Regions from separate parts of the Streptomyces sichuanensis genome, predicted to be linked through region 1. Evidence: riboswitches for the same ligand, from Rfam matches in the RefSeq annotation. Region 1 holds a riboswitch; the other holds the start of a gene.
The links. Region 1 has a riboswitch for cyclic di-AMP ahead of LE181_RS15790 (transglycosylase family protein). Riboswitches for the same ligand answer to the same signal wherever they lie in the genome.
Positions count from the first base shown of each region.

Region 1 (7,770 bases):
GGGGCCGACCTCCGGCAGGATCTTGTCGGCGGCATCGACGAGGATGAAGCGCATGTCCTCGCGCTTCACGTTGGGGTAGTACTTGGCGGCGTCGCGCGCCATGTCCTCGACCTCGCCGATGGTCTCCGCGCCCGCGAAGCCACCGCCGATGAAGACGAAGGTGAGCGCCTTGCGGCGGATCTCCTCGTCCTTGGTCGAATCGGCCTTGTCGAGCTGTTCGAGGACGTGGTTGCGCAGGCCGATGGACTCCTCGATGCCCTTCATGCCGATGCCGTTCTCGGCAAGGCCGGGGATCGGGAAGGTACGGGAGACGGCGCCGAGCGCGATGACCAGGTAGTCGAAGGGCAGCTCGTACGACTCGCCGACGAGCGGCGCGATCGTGGCCACCTTGCGGTCCTGGTCGATCGTGGTGACTCGGCCGGTGAGCACCTCCGCCTTCGGAAGCACGCGTCGCAGGGGCACCACGACGTGGCGAGGGGAAATGCTGCCGGCGGCTGCTTCGGGAAGGAAGGGCTGGTACGTCATGTACGAGCGCGGGTCGACGACCGTGACGGTCGCCTCGCCGAACCGCATCTTCTTGAGGATGCGGCGTGCCGCGTACAGGCCGACGTACCCACCGCCTACTACGAGGATCCGTGGACGCTCCGTGGTGCTCATGTTTCGAGTATCCAGCACGCACCGGAGGGGTGCTCGTGAGCCCCTTCACAAGAAGCGGGGACCTGTCTGCTACACTCCGCCGCCCCCGTGACCCATGCCATAGCGCCGTCATGGAACCAAGCGGGAGCCCCGGGCGTTGATCACCCCCGCTGAACTGGCCTTGAGGTGTGCGCGGCGACTGGACCACCCGCCTCCGGCGATCCGCATAAGCGTTTCTTTAACACGCCAGATACTGGACGGTTTCCGGTCGCGAAGGCCGTATGGACCCCGGAAGGGGGCCTGAAGCCCACTTTCCGGGGTCCCGGGACCGCTTTTTCATGTGAAGGATTTCACGAACAATCCTCGGCGGCAGGGTCCGAAGGGCCCTTTCCGGCCCCGGAACGGCCCCTTCCGGACCGGGTCAGGCGATGCTCCAGGCGATCCCGTCGAGGATGTCGTGCTCGCTGACGACGACCTCGCGGGCCCCCGTCCGCTCCATCACGGCCAGCAGGACGAGCGCCCCGGCGGCGATGACGTCGACGCGCCCCGGGTGCATCACGGGGATCGCGGCGCGCTGGGCGTGGGTGGAGGCGATCAGCTCGTCGGTGATCTCCCGGACGCGCTCCAGCGGGATGCGCGCGTGGTGGATGGCGGCCGAGTCGTACTCCGGCAGGCCCAGCGCGATCGCCGCGACGGTCGTGACCGAGCCGGCCAGGCCGACCAGGGTGCGGGCCTCGGTCAGCGGCACGGTCTGCGCGGCGAGGTCCAGGGCAGCCTCGACGTCGGCCCGTATCGCCGCGATCCGGCCGGGGTCCGGCGGGTCGGTGACCGCGCCGTCGACCACCAGGTGACGTTCCGTCATACGAACGCAGCCCACGTCCACGCTGCGCGCGGCCCGCACGTGCTCCTCGCCGACGACGAACTCCGTGGAGCCGCCGCCGATGTCCACCACGAGGAAGGGCTTGGCCAGGTCGTCCCGGCCGGCCAGCTCCTTGGTGGCGCCGGTGAAGGAGAACTCCGCCTCCTGGTCACCGCTGATCACCTCGGGCTCCACGCCCAGGATCTCCACGACGCCGCGCACGAAGTCCTCGCGGTTCTCGGCGTCCCGCGAGGCGGAGGTGGCCACGAAGCGGAGGCGCTCCGCGCCGAGCTCCTTGATGACGGTGGCGTACTCCCGGCACGCGGCGAAGGTGCGCTCCAGCGCCTCGGGGGCCAGGCGGCCGGTGCGGTCCACGCCCTGGCCGAGCCGGACGATCGTCATCCGGCGGTCGAGCTCGACGAGTTCGCCCGTGGCGGGGTCGGCGTCCGCGATGAGGAGCCGGATGGAGTTCGTTCCGCAGTCGATGGCGGCGACGCGCGTCATGCCTGCTCCCCGCCCCCGGCACCGGCGTCGCCGCAGGGGCTGACGCACGGGCCCTTGGCCCACCACTCGGGCAGCAGCGCCAGCGCCTCGTCACCGAAGGGGTTCACGCCGGGGCCGGCCACCAGCGAGTGCCCGACCAGCACGTGCAGGCACTTGACCCGGTCCGGCATGCCGCCGGCGCTCGGGAAGCCCTCCAGCACCTCGATCGCGTCGCGGCGCGCGAGGTAGTCCTCGTGCGCGGCCCGGTAGGCGGCGGCCAGCTCCGGGTCGGTCGCCAGCCGGTCCTGCATCTCCTTCATCAGGCCCGAACCCTCCAGCGTGCCGATGGCGGACGCCGCGCGGGGACAGGTCAGGTAGTACGTCGTCGGGAACGGCGTGCCGTCCGGCAGCCGGGGGGCCGTCTCGACGACGTCCGGCTGGCCGCAGGGGCAGCGGTGCGCGATCGCGCGCAGGCCCCGCGGCGGGCGCCCCAGCTGCTCCTTGAACGCGGCGATGTCCGCGTCCGTCGGCTCGGTGGGCTCGGTCTTCGGAGGAGGGGTGTCCATGTGCTCGCTCGTGCTCGCTCGGTCTTGTCGAAAGAATGTGCAGGGTCAGCGGTGGCCGTCGGAGCCGTCCACGCCGTCGAAGAGGTTGCTGTACCAGGGGCGGTCGGCGGCGCCCTCGTCCCTGCGCGGCCGGTTCGTGCCGCTGCCGTCCACCACGGTGTAGCCGGTCTCGCCGGGGCGCACGAAGTGCAGGTGCTCGCGCGCCTGCTGCTCCACGTACGCGGGGTCCTCCAGCCGGGCCTTCTCGTCGCGCAGCCGCTGGACCTGCTCGCGCGCCTGTTCGGTGCGGTGCCGCTGCTCGGCGATGTCCGAACGCTGGGTGACCCACTGGCGCATGGGGTAGGCGAGGGCGACGACGAGGGAGCAGACGACGAGGGCGAGCAGCGCCGCACGGCCGGTGAGCCGGCTGCGCCGCGGGGGTCCGGCGCGGTAGACCCGGGCCGCCGCGGGCCCCTGCACCAGCGCCGTGCCCAGCGCCTTGAGCCTGGTCGCGGTGGAGAACCGGTCCGCGCCCACGTCGCCTCCCCTGATGAGTCCGCTACGAACGTACGTCCCCGGACACGGTACGGGACCGCGGCCGGGGACGTACGGCGACTGGCGAGAAGGTCAGCCCTTGAGGCTCAGCCGTGGAGCTCGGCCCTCGGGGCTCAGCCCTTGAAGCGCGGGAAGGCGCTGCGGCCGGCGTAGACCGCGGCGTCGTCGAGGATCTCCTCGATGCGCAGCAGCTGGTTGTACTTGGCGACGCGGTCCGAGCGGGCCGGGGCGCCGGTCTTGATCTGACCGCAGTTCACGGCGACGGCGAGGTCGGCGATGGTGACGTCCTCGGTCTCACCGGAGCGGTGGGACATCATGCACTTGAAGCCGTTGCGCTGGGCCATCTCGACGGCGTCGAGGGTCTCGGTCAGCGAACCGATCTGGTTCACCTTGACGAGCAGGGCGTTGGCGGAGCCCTCCTCGATGCCGCGGGCCAGGCGCTCGGGGTTGGTGACGAACAGGTCGTCGCCGACGATCTGGACCTTGTCGCCGAGCTTCTCGGTGATGGTGTTCCAGCCGGCCCAGTCGTCCTCGAACAGCGGGTCCTCGATGGAGACCAGCGGGTACGCCTCGACGAGCTCGGCGTAGTACTCCGTCATCTCGGCGGCGGAGCGGTCCTTGCCCTCGAAGGTGTAGACGCCGTCCTTGTAGAACTCGGAGGCGGCGACGTCGAGCGCGAGCGCGATGTCCTGGCCGGGGGTGTAGCCGGCCTCCTTGATGGCCTCAAGGATGAGGTCGAGGGCCGCGCGGTTGGACTCCAGGTTCGGGGCGAAGCCGCCCTCGTCGCCGAGACCGGTGGACAGGCCCTTGGTCTTCAGCACCTTCTTGAGGGTGTGGTAGACCTCGGCGCCCCAGCGCAGGGCCTCGGAGAAGGACTCCGCACCGATCGGCGCGATCATGAACTCCTGGATGTCCACGTTGGAGTCGGCGTGCGAGCCGCCGTTCAGGATGTTCATCATCGGAACGGGCAGCAGGTGCGCGTTCGGGCCGCCCAGGTAGCGGAACAGCGGCAGGTCGGACGCCTCGGAGGCGGCGTGCGCGACGGCGAGGGAGACGCCCAGGATGGCGTTGGCGCCGAGCGAGCCCTTGTTGTCGGTGGCGTCCAGGTCGAACATGGCCTGGTCGATCAGGCGCTGCTCGGTGGCGTCGTAGCCGACCAGCTCCGGGCCGATCTGCTCGATGACGGCGAGCACGGCCTTCTCGACACCCTTGCCCAGGTAGCGGTTCGGGTCACCGTCGCGGAGCTCGATGGCCTCGAAGGCGCCGGTGGAGGCGCCGGACGGCACGGCGGCACGGCCCGTGGAGCCGTCGTCGAGGCCGACCTCGACCTCGACCGTGGGGTTGCCTCGCGAGTCGAGGATCTCGCGAGCTACGACGACGTCGATGGACGGCACGAGGGTCTCCTTCGTGTGTGCTGGAGTTCTGCAGCACGAGCCTAACGGGCGCCGGAGGCTGCGCCCGCCCTTGGACCGTTCCGCGGACCGAAAATTGGCACAAAAGCTGAAAGCACGGGACGAATCGCCGGTGTGTTCGCTCAACGGGGAACGGAACGCACGGACAAACGCCGGAGCCCCGCTCCGATGCGGCTCGGGGGGAAGGCGCATCGGAGCGGGGCGGTCCCGCGGACGAGCGGAGACGCTCAGCAGGTGATCAGCTGAGGTGCAGCTTCTGACCGGGGAAGATCAGGTCCGCGTTGTCGATGATGTCCTTGTTGCGCTCGTACAGCTTCTGCCAGCCGCCGTCGACCTTCTTGGCGTCGGCGATCGAGCCGAGGGTGTCGCCCTGCTTGACCTCGTACTCGCCGTTGCCCTGCTTGACGGTCATCGGGGCGGGGGCCGGGGCGGCGTGCTTCGGAGCGGCCTGCTTCCGGGCCGGGGCGGCGCTCTCGGCGTCCGCACCCTGCTGGGCCGGCTTGGCGTGCTTCGGCGCCGCGGGGCGCTCGGCGCGGTCGGCGTGGCTCTTGCCGGAGACCGCGCCGCGCTCGCCGGTGGTGGACTTCTTCGAGGTGGTGGACTTCGAGGAGCCGGAGCCGGACACGTCGACGTTGGCCTTCGGGCCGCCGGCGGTCAGACCGCCCGCACCCGCGCAGCCCCAGGCGCCGGGGCCCTGCATGGCGAGGAGCCGCTCGGCGACGGCGATCTGCTGGGCCTTGGTGGCCTGGTGCGGGTACGAGGCGTACTTGCCGCCGCCCGCGGCGTCCCAGGAGGACTTCGAGAACTGCAGGCCGCCGTAGTAGCCGTTACCGGTGTTGATGGACCAGTTCCCGCTGGACTCGCACTGGGCGACCTTGTCCCAGGTGGAGACGGAGGCTGCGTTGGCGGAGGTAGCGACCATCAGCGGGGCTGCCACGGCGACGCCGGTGACGCCGGCGAGCGTGACGATGCGGACGGCCTTGGACGGACGACGGTGCTTGCCCTTGGACATAAGTCGGTTTCCTCACCGACGCCTACGAGGTGAGCTGTCGGGTTCGGGCTGTGAGTTTGCCCGGCCCGGTCCGCTTGCGCGATCCGGGCTTCACCCCAAGCCGTCCCGCCCCTGCGGCCAGTTGGCCGTCGGTCCGGTCCGGCGCCTTACCTTGGTTCCCCCGCTCCTGCCAACGGCGCTTGCGCGACGACTCCCCCGGCCGTCGGCAGGATTCGGCGTGACGACCGTGGTGCTCGCGATGGCGAGCGGTGACGACGTTAAACACAGGCGGCCGACGGGTTCAAACCCCACTTTTCAGCCACAGTTGCCGGAAGTTACCTGCAGGAACCTCTTGTTTCCGCAGGTGAGAGGGTGTTTGCACGGAACGGACGGGCGCCGTCCAGGCCGAAGTCAACGAGACCCATGTCTCACTTTCGACTGGAACGGACATTCGCCCCGAACCCCCCGACTATTTACGGATATCGAGCCGCTGACCAGGCTGGATGAGATCCGGATCGGATCCGACTGTTTTTTCGTTCTTCTGATAGAGCGTCTGCCATCCACCGTCGACCGCGTGCTCCTGCGCGATGACTGACAGGTTGTCACCGGGCCGCACGGTGTAATCGCCGGCGGCGGGCACGCCCGTACGGCCGGCGTCACGCGAGGGACGGTCGGTGGCGTCCGGGCGGTCCGGCTCGGCGCGGTGCTTGCCGCTGCCGGGCTCCCCGGCCGCGTCGCCGGGCTTCTGCGAGGTGTCGGGCGCGGGCTCGGCGGGAGTGCCGGACGGGGTCCCCGAGGGCGTGCCGGAGGGGGTGCCCGAGGGCGTGCCGGCGGGCGTGGTGGGCCCGTTGGAGGGCTCGGCCGAGGGGTCCTTGCGGTGCTTGCCGTCCGCCTCGCCCGGGGTGCCGGTCGCGGGCGCCGACGGGTCGGTGGCCGGGGAGGGCGTGCCGGGCGTCTGCGACTTCTCCGGCGCGGGCGTGGATCCGGGGGCCGGGGCGGACGGCTTGGGCGTCTCGTGCTCCGGCGCGGCGGGGGTGGTGCGCCCGGGCGCGGGCTTCTCGGTGGTCTCCGGCTCGGGCGTCAGGACCCGGCCGGGGTTCACGTCCGGCGCCGGGGAGCCCTTGGAGAGGCCGGAGCTGACGGCGCAACTGCGCCAGGCGTCGGGGCCCTGGGACGCCAGGATCCGCTCGGCGACGGCGATCTGCTGGGACCTGCTGGCCAGGTCGGGGCGGGGGGCGTAGGAGATACCGCCGTTCTGCTCCCACATCTCCTGCGTGAGCTGGAGCCCGCCGAAGAATCCGTTGCCGGAGTTGGCGCTCCACACCCGTCCGCTCTCGCACTGGGCGACCTTGTCCCAGGTGCCGGTGTCCGCGGCGTTGGCTCCGGTGGCCGCCATGAGCGGCATCGCGATTCCTGCCCCCGTCACCCCCGCCGCGAGCACGATGGCGGGTATCTGACGGGGGCGTCGATGTCTACCGTTGGCGAAACGCATGTGATGGCCTTTCGGGTGGCGGCTGATGTGGTCGTCGAACATAGCGACGGGTCCGGGCCCTCACAAGCCGGATGTAGCCGAGGTCACGCGAAGGTCACGACGGGTGATGCGGTGTCATGCGGGGTTCGTCGGCGGGGTGAATTCGACGGGCAGAGTGCGCAATCCACGCATAATGAGCCCCCCGCGCCAGCGCAGTTCCTCCGGATCGACGGCCAGGCGCAGGTCGGGGAGCCGGCGCAGCAGGGTGGCCAGCGCGGCCTGTCCCTCCAGCCGCGCCAGGGGCGCGCCGAGGCAGTAGTGGATGCCGTGTCCGTAGCCGAGGTGCTGGTTGTCGCGCCGGGTCAGGTCGAGCGTGTCCGGGCCGGAGAACCGCTCGGGGTCGCGGTTCGCGGCGGCGAGGACGACCAGCACGGGGTCGCCCTCGGCGATGCGCCGGCCGCCGATGACCAGGTCCTGCGTGGCGAACCGCCAGGTGGCGAGCTCCACCGGCCCGTCGTAGCGCAGCAGCTCCTCGACGCCGGTCGCCAGCAGGGACTCGTCGCCGTCGTGCAGGGCGCGCTGGAGGCGCTCGCGCTGCCCCGGGTTGCGCAGCAGGGCGTAGGTTCCGTTACCGATCAGGTTCACAGTTGTTTCAAAACCGGCGAACAAGAGGATGAAGGCCATGGCGGCGGCCTCGTCCTCGGTGAGGTGCTCGCCATGGTCACTCGCCCTGATCAGTCCCGAGATGAGGTCTTCTGCCCCTTCTTCCCGCAGGGCCCCCCGCTTCCGGCGGATCAGTTCCGTGAGGTAGCCCCGCA
Region 1 covers NZ_JAIXMK010000047.1:16,904-24,673, reverse strand. Annotated here, with positions in the region: gene LE181_RS15815 (NAD(P)/FAD-dependent oxidoreductase) at 1-657, opposite strand, end outside; gene LE181_RS15810 (Ppx/GppA phosphatase family protein) at 1,058-1,999, opposite strand; gene LE181_RS15805 (DUF501 domain-containing protein) at 1,996-2,544, opposite strand; gene LE181_RS15800 (FtsB family cell division protein) at 2,590-3,060, opposite strand; gene eno (phosphopyruvate hydratase) at 3,192-4,472, opposite strand; gene LE181_RS15790 (transglycosylase family protein) at 4,729-5,502, opposite strand; cyclic di-AMP (ydaO/yuaA leader) riboswitch at 5,507-5,730, opposite strand; gene LE181_RS15785 (transglycosylase family protein) at 5,951-6,886, opposite strand; gene LE181_RS15780 (cytochrome P450 family protein) at 7,088-7,770, opposite strand, start outside.

Region 2 (7,770 bases), on a different contig from region 1:
GGCGGGGCGCAGGGCCGTACGGGTGTCGGCGGCGGAGGTGCGCAGGAGGCTGAGCGTCGCCAGCAGCATCCAGAAGCCGTGCGACAGGCCCAGCCCGCCGGCCACGAGCCGGGCGATCGCCATGGCCAGGGCGACCCGGAGGGCGTTCTGCAGGTGGACCGAGCGGGGGGTCAGGTGCAGGCGCAGCCGTCGCCACCACAGCCGGGCGGCGGGCTCGGTGGCGTACCGGAACGGCCAGGCGGGGGCACGGCCCTCGGCGGTGGGGCGGACGCCGAGGGCGATGCGGGACGCCTGCGCGGCCAGCAGTGCCCCTTCGGCGGCGGCCTTGACGACCGCGTCCTGGTGCCGCCGCAGGGGTGAGGTGCCGGGGAGGGCGTCCGCGCGGGCGGCGTCGAAGGCGGCGACGGCCTCGGACAGGCCGGCGGCCTCGTCCGGCGGGGACCCGCGGCGCAGGCCGGCGGCCACCGGGTCCAGGGCCGCAGCGGTCCGGCCCAGCAGGGCCAGCGCGGGCGGGGCGGCCACGGGTGGCCGGTCGGCGTCTCCGTAGAGCCGGTCGAGCTGGTCGCGTACGTGCCGGACGGCCGCGCGGGCGTGGTTGAGGGCCCGGTCGTGGGCGGAGGGCGAGGTGGGGCGCTCGGTGGACGGCAGGCGGGACGGGCGGGCGGCGTCGAGGGCGCGGTCGGCGGCGGCCCGGGTGTCCCCCGCTCCGGCGGCGGCCGTCGCACAGCTGCCGGCCACGGCGGCGGTCGCGTCGGCGAGGCGCACGCGGTACGGCACGGACGGGGGCTCGGGCCGCAGGACCCGCTCCACGAGTGCGGTGAGCAGGATGCCGGTGGTCAGGCCCGCCAGGCGGGAGCCGAGCGTGTCCGGGGCGTAGGGCGGGAAGCAGGGCAGGACGTAGAAGAGCTGCACGGCGACGCTCACCCCGGCCAGCCGGGGGCCGCCGACGCCGCCGAAGGAGACGGCGAAGCCGACGACGAACATGCCGCAGGCGGCGGCCCAGTCGCGGACGGCGAGCAGGGTCCCGGCGGTGACCATGAGGCAGCCCACGGGCACCATGGCCAGCAGGGTACCCGTGCGTTGCCGAGCGGTGCCGCCGAGCCGCGAGAACATCACCAGCGGCAGGGAGCCGAACATGGCGTACAGCCCCATGAGCGGGTCGCCCAGTCCGTAGGTGCACGCGTAGAAGCCGGTGCACCCGGCGATCGTCGCCCAGAGAGCACGCCGCGCAGCCTGCGCCCCGCCCCGCCGCCACGACAACCGACGGACCGCGGCACCTTCCCCCACCGACCCTCCGGCCGGACTACGGGCACGAACCATGACGCCTCCCCAGGCTAGGCCGCTCCGGGGCTCCCGCAACCGGGCCGGGCCGACGGCCGGGCGGGCGGCACGGCGAAGCCGGGGCGACGCCGCCGCAGGGGTATGCCGGGCTGCCTGCCGACCCACGGCGCTCCACCCGCCGGCCGGGGGCCGACACCGGCAGGGCAGCGCGGCAGAGCCGAGGCGACCACCGCCCCGGGGCACACCGGGCGGCCTGCCGACCACGGCGCTCCACCCGCCTGCCGGCGCCCACTCCCGCCGGGCAGCGCGGCGAATCCGAGCCGATCGCCCCCCCACAGGCACACCCCCCGCCCTGCGAACCACGGCCCTCCAACCCGGCGGGTGGCAGACACCGGGCGGGCGGCACGGCAAACCCAAGGCGACCACCGCCCCAGCGCAAGCCGGGCGGCCTGCCGACCCACGGCGCTCCACCCGCCTGCCGGCGCCCACTCCCGCCGGGCAGCGCGGGGAATCCGAGCCGATCGCCGCCCACAGGCAACCGCCCGGCCCGCGGAACACCCGCTGCCCCAGCAGCCGGCGGGCCACGGCGGGCCACCTGCCGGGGCCGGCGCCCACCGACCCGGGTGGCGGATCCGTCCGCCTCCTCCGGTCAGGCCGCCGCGGCGAAGGCCGCCAGGCGCTGTTCGATCTGGGGGGCGGTGGCGTGGCCCACGGCCAGGACGGCGGCGCGGGCGCCGTCGACCGCCAGGAGGGTGGGGAAGCCCTCGACGCCGTACTCCGCCGACCGGCGGAAGTCGGCGCGGGCGGCGTTCGCCGACGCCGGGGACGTGAAGGCGGCGACCACGGCGTCCGCGTCCAGGCCGGCCCGCTCCGCGACCGTGCGGTAGGTGCCGGCCTCGGAGAGGCTGAGCCCGTCGACATAGAACGCCTCCTGGAGCGCCGCGGCCAGTTCCGCCGCCCGCTCGGGGGCGGCCTGGCGCAGGGCGGCCATGCCGCGGGCGGCGGCCTCGGAGTCCATGACGAACGAGCCGTCCGCGATCAGCCGGTCGTAGGCGGCGCCGAACGCGGCCCCCGTCATCTCGGCGATCTTGGCGTTGGCGCCCTGCACGTAGCCGAACTCCCGGATCGGTACCCGGCGGGCCCCGGTGAACAGGCCGCCCGAGACGACCTCCACCGGCAGCTCGGGCCGGCGGCGGGCGACCTCGGCCAGGGTGGCCGAGAAGCCGTGGGACCAGCCGCAGTAGGCGTCGAAGACGTAGACGAGCTGCATGGGGGATGCCTCCAGGGGCGGTGGTGCGGTGCCCGTCGGCACGGGCGGTTCATCTGCTCCAACAGTATCTGCTGCGTCAGACATTCCCGCGCGCCGCCCGGGATTCCTCACCGCAGCCGCGGCAGCGCGTCCCTGGCCGCGTGGCTGAGGGTCTTCAGGTCCTCCGCGAACCGCTCGCGGTGGTCCTCCGGCAGCGGCTCCAGGAAGAAGCGCCGGATGTTCTCCACGTGGATCCGTGCCGCCCGCACCACCGTCTCCTCGCCCCGGGGCGTCAGCCGCACCAGCCGTCCCCGCCGGTCGTCGGGGTCGGCGTCCCGGACCACCAGTCCCACCGCCTCCATCCGGTCCACGAGCCGGGTGACCCCGCCGGTGCTCAGCACGCGCTCCTGGGCGATCGCCCGCATCGGCAGTCCCGCGTCTCCCGCCCGGCCCAGGATCAGCAGCACCTCGAACATCAGGTGGCTGATCCCGCACTCCTCCTCGATCGCCCGGCCCAGGATGTACTCCAGCCGGTTCGCGGCCCCCTGCAGCCGCCCGAACGCCAGCACGAGGCCGTCGTTCGCCGCCTGCTCCGCCGTCGCGATCTCCGCTTCCCCTGCCACCTGGCCCCTCTCACCGCGCCTCGGCGCGCATGCGCCACCCCCGGAGCCTACGAGGAGAACGGCCGCACCGGCCGCACCCCCCGGGCCGTCGCCGCCGGAGCGCCGCCGGCGGGCACACAGGCGAAAGGGTGGTCACCCGATGGCGGGAAGGGTCGGGGCGGAAGGCAGAATCGGAGGGTGTCCAGACGAACGAGCCCACGCCGGCAGCCGGCGATCACCGCCACCTCACCGTGCCCCTGCGGGCTCGGCGCACCGTACGGGGAGTGCTGCGGCAGCCTCCACCAGGGCCGGGCGGCGGCGCCCACGGCCGAGCGGCTGATGCGCTCGCGCTACAGCGCCTTCGTGGTCCGCGACGCCGCCTATCTGCTGCGGACCTGGCACTCCACGACGCGGCCGCCCGGGCTGGACTTCGATCCCGGCATCACCTGGACGGGTCTCGACGTCCTGGGTGCCACGGGCGGCAGCGCCTTCCACCAGGAGGGCACGGTGGAGTTCCGCGCCCACTACAGGGTGGGAGGGGAGGCGGACAGCCAGCACGAGCTCAGCCGCTTCGTCCGCGAGGACGGACTGTGGGTGTACGTGGACGCGGTCGGCTGACCGGACCGGCGGACCGCCCCGGACGAGGGCGGGCCCGGCCCCCCTTGGCCTCAGACGAGGTCGAAGGGTTCGACGCCGTGGCCCTCCCAGATCCGCCGTGACGCGTCCTCGGGGTACGGGCCCGTTCCGGTCCCCGCGCCCAGGAGCCGGGTGAGCCGCCCGTCGGTGACCCGGTAGGCCGGCCAGCCCGGGTCGCCGTGGGCGGCGAACGACGCCCACGAGCGGCGCATGTCGTCCCCCAGGGCGAGCACGTCCCCGGGCGGCGGCTCGTCCCCGTGGAACAGGCGCGCGGCGGGGGCACTGTAGGTGCCGAACAGCAGCGACACGTCCAGGCCGTGGGCGGCGCCGAGGGCGGCGCCCAGCGCGGGCGCGGGCAGGCACAGCTCGTAGAGGTGGGCCGTGCCGCCGCCGGCGGAGTGGGCGTCGGCGAGGTGCAGCGACGGCATGCGGAACATCACGTCGCTGTAGAGCAGTTCGAAGAGCGCGGCCGGTGAGGCGTCCGGATGGGCGGCGCGGTAGGCCCGTTCGCCGTCGGGTGCGGGGGCCAGGGCGCGCAGCGCCGCCGCGGCGTCCTCGTCGGTGATCTTCTCGGGGTGGCCGGAGAGCACGAGGAAGGGGCGGAACTCGTCCCGGGTGTGACCGACCAGCAGGTCGGTCTCGCTCGCGCGGCCGTCGCGCAGGCTCCGCCACGGCACGTCCGGTACGACGTCACCGTCGACGACCGGGAGGAAGGGGACGCCCGAGCGGGCCAGCCGGCCCCAGCGGTCGGTGCGGGCGGGCAGTTCCCCCATGAGCGGGTCGACGGCGTCGGCCAGGCGTTGCGGGCTCACCGCGGCGAGCCCGGCGGTGGTGGGGGCGGTGCCGAGCCGGGCGGCCAGATCGGCGGTGACCTCCGCCGCCAGGGCGGGCGTCACGTAGAGGCCGGGCACGGACTGGGCGATGGCCCGGCGGAAGAGGCCAGCGGCCCGGGGGGCGGCGAGCAGCGTGGCGATCGAGCCCGCTCCGGCGGACTGTCCGCAGAGGGTGACCCGGTCCGGGTTGCCGCCGAAGCGGGCGATGTTCTGCCGCACCCAGTCGAGGGCGGCGAGCTGGTCGAGCAGGCCGCGGTTGTCCGGGGCCCCCGGGAGGTGGGCGAAGCCTTCGGCGCCCACCCGGTAGTTGAGGGTGACCACAATCAGTCCGCCCTGGCCGGCCAGGAGCGCGGCGTCGTACAGGGGATCGCCCGCGGCCCCGGAGACGTAGGCCCCGCCGGGGATCCACACCAGGACCGGCAGTCCGGAACCGCCGGGGTCCGGGGTCCAGACGTTCAGGGTGAGCCAGTCGGTGCCGGCCGGGTCCCCGGGGATGCGGGCGGGCCCGGACTGCGGTGGTGGCGGCCCGAAGACGAGCGCGTCGCGGACCCCGTCCCAGGGGAGGGGCGGCTGGGGCGCGGCGAAGCGCAGGTTTCCGACGGGGGGCCGGGCATAGGGGACGCCGCGGAAGACGGCGAGGCCCCCGGCGGTCAGTTCTCCGCGCACGACGCCCTGAGCAGTACGTATCTCCATGCCCTTAGCCCTCCCCCGCACCGCGCCATCCCATGTGTGCGGGGACGGCTGTGTGCGGCCCACCGTGTGGCGGCCCCGCCGGGCGGCGGGGCCGTGGAGCGGGGCTACTTGACGCGGCCGTACCAGACGCTGTTGGTCCAGATCTTCTCCAGCCGGACGGAGGTGCCGGGCTTCGGGGCGTGCCAGATCTTGTTGTTACCCGCGTAGATCCCCACGTGGTAGACGTTGCTGCCGCTGTGGAAGAAGACCAGGTCGCCCGCCTGCCGGGAGCCGCCGGACAGGTGCCGGGTGGCGTTGTACTGGCTGGCGGCGGTGCGCGGGAGGGTCTTGCCGGCCTTCTTGAACGAGTAGAGCGTCAGGCCCGAGCAGTCGAACCGGTTGGGGCCCGTGGCGCCGTACTGGTAGGGGGAGCCCTGCTTGCCGGCGGCGACCTTCAGCGCCTGTTCGCCGGCGGTCGCCGCCTGGGCCGCGGGGGCCAGGCCGGGGACGAGGACCGTGGCCGCGAGCGTGGCGGCGGTGACGGCCGACGCGGCGCCGGCCCGGGAAATGAGCGCAGGTATGCGAGGCATCGCAGACATGCCAAAGCCCTTCGGCATCCGCCTACGAAAGATGACCTGTCGGGTTCGGGCTGCGAAGTTGCCCGGCCACGGTGTGGCTTCACCCCAAGAACCACCGCGTTCGTGGTTCGTACTGCTTGGGTCTCCCGCTCCTGCCGATTCGTCGAATCGTTTCCGCACCCGGTGCGGCGGCAGGACTCGGCGTCCGCCCGGGTCGCCCGCCTCGGTGACGGGATCTTGTGTTCGGTGAGAGATCCTGCACCATCAGTCGCTCAAATTCGGGCCCCAAACGGTCATCTGTGAACTTCTTCACTTCAGATGCAAACAGGGAACCGCGGCAGTTCCACGGCCCGCCGCCTGCCGCTAAACCCCTTCCTCCCCGGGCAGTTGGAGCGCGGAACGGCCAACTCCGCGACGTGCGTTCAACACGGCTGCCGCCACGCGTCCAGCTCCAGCTTCTTCTTCATGGAACTGAGCCCCAGCCGCCCGGCCGTGCCGCAGAACTCCCTCGGGGACAGGTCGTATTCGACATGGAAGACCGCTTTGTTCTGTTTCACGAAGGGGGTGAGCTTCTCGCACTCGCCGTACTGGGCGCACTGCTCGTTGACCGCGAAATCGAAGTCGCGCACCAGCTCCGGGATCTGTTCGAGATCGTTCTTCAAACCGATGGCCAGTCCGCGGTCATGAGCGAGTTTGACCAGCATTCGGTTGAAGGCCAGTTGGTCGGCGGCGGTCAGCGAGAAACCGGTGCGGTTGCGGAATCCCTCGGTCAGATCCGGTTCGACCGCGTCGAACCCCTTCTGCCGGCACATGTCGATCCGCGCTGCCATGATCGGCCGCAAGGCGTCGAGACGGCGGATGTCCAGCCATTTCTCGCCGTCCCAGCCCTTGTTGTTCTTCCCGAGCACCGACTTGGGGAATTCAGAATGATCGGGACGGAAGTCCTCCCAGGCCCCGGCATTGATGTAACAGATCACCTTGCGGCCGCGGGCGTGCAGCTCCGCCACCGTCTCCGCCGAGTTCTCGAAGCCGTCGATGTCGTAGACGGGGACGTCGACCGAGGTGTCGACCTTCCCGCCGAGCTGCCACTGCCAGCGCAGGCCCGGCCGGGGCTGCCAGCGGCGCGACGCCGGGGGCGCCGAGCCGTCCGGCGCCGCGCTCATGCGGTCCACCGGACGCTCGTCGCCGCCCGGCGCCTCGTCCGGCGACGAGCCCGAACAGCCCGCGAGCACGAGCGGCAGCACGAGCAGCAGCACGCCCCGGAGCCCCGCCCCGGACGGCCGCCCCGTCACCGGGTGCTCCCCACGGCCCGTTCCCCCGCGCGGGGCACGCTGCACCAGGGGTTGGCCCCCGTGCCCGGAACGGCACAGTGCACCCCGGCCCCCCGGGCCGCGGCGGTCCGCGCGACCTGTGCGGTGCGGTCGGGCGGCACCGCGTGGACGAGGTGGCAGAAGCGGCCCGGCGGATGGTCGGCGGTCCACGCGGGCACACCGGCCCGCCGGTACGCCTCCCACGTCCCCTCGAAGGTGACCAGCAGGTCGGCGAGCGCGGCGTAGCCGGGGGCGGGATGGGTGCCCGGGTTCAGGACGACGCAGCGCGCGCCCAGCAGGCGGGCGGCGGTGGCGAGTCCGCGGTAGCGGGGCAGGGCCGCGGCGTCGGCCGCGGCCTGGTCGAAGAAGACGCCGTCCACGCCGTACCACCGACGGTGCCGGAGGACGTCGGCGGCCACCGCGCGGGGCGGCCGCCGGCCGTAGCCGGTGTCGACGTAGCCCAGCAGCCGCACCCCCGCCCGGCGCAGCCGTCGGGCGACGTCCCGGAAGGCGGGGTCACAGCTGCTGCCGGGGCCGTCCGCCACGTTGAGCACGACCGCGTGCAGGCCGGGGGCGGCCGCCACGAGGGCGGCCCACTCCTCGGGGTGG
Region 2 covers NZ_JAIXMK010000166.1:947-8,716, reverse strand. Annotated here, with positions in the region: gene LE181_RS29510 (FUSC family protein) at 1-1,260, opposite strand, end outside; gene LE181_RS29505 (DsbA family protein) at 1,931-2,551, opposite strand; gene LE181_RS29500 (MarR family winged helix-turn-helix transcriptional regulator) at 2,659-3,153, opposite strand; gene LE181_RS29495 (YchJ family protein) at 3,331-3,750, shown strand; gene LE181_RS29490 (carboxylesterase/lipase family protein) at 3,801-5,294, opposite strand; gene LE181_RS29485 (C40 family peptidase) at 5,399-5,872, opposite strand; cyclic di-AMP (ydaO/yuaA leader) riboswitch at 5,877-6,027, opposite strand; gene LE181_RS29480 (endo alpha-1,4 polygalactosaminidase) at 6,274-7,107, opposite strand; gene LE181_RS29475 (spherulation-specific family 4 protein) at 7,140-7,770, opposite strand, start outside.
Region 2: it holds a riboswitch for cyclic di-AMP, as region 1 does, so the genes downstream of both, LE181_RS29485 (C40 family peptidase) here and LE181_RS15790 (transglycosylase family protein) in region 1, are expected to answer to the same signal.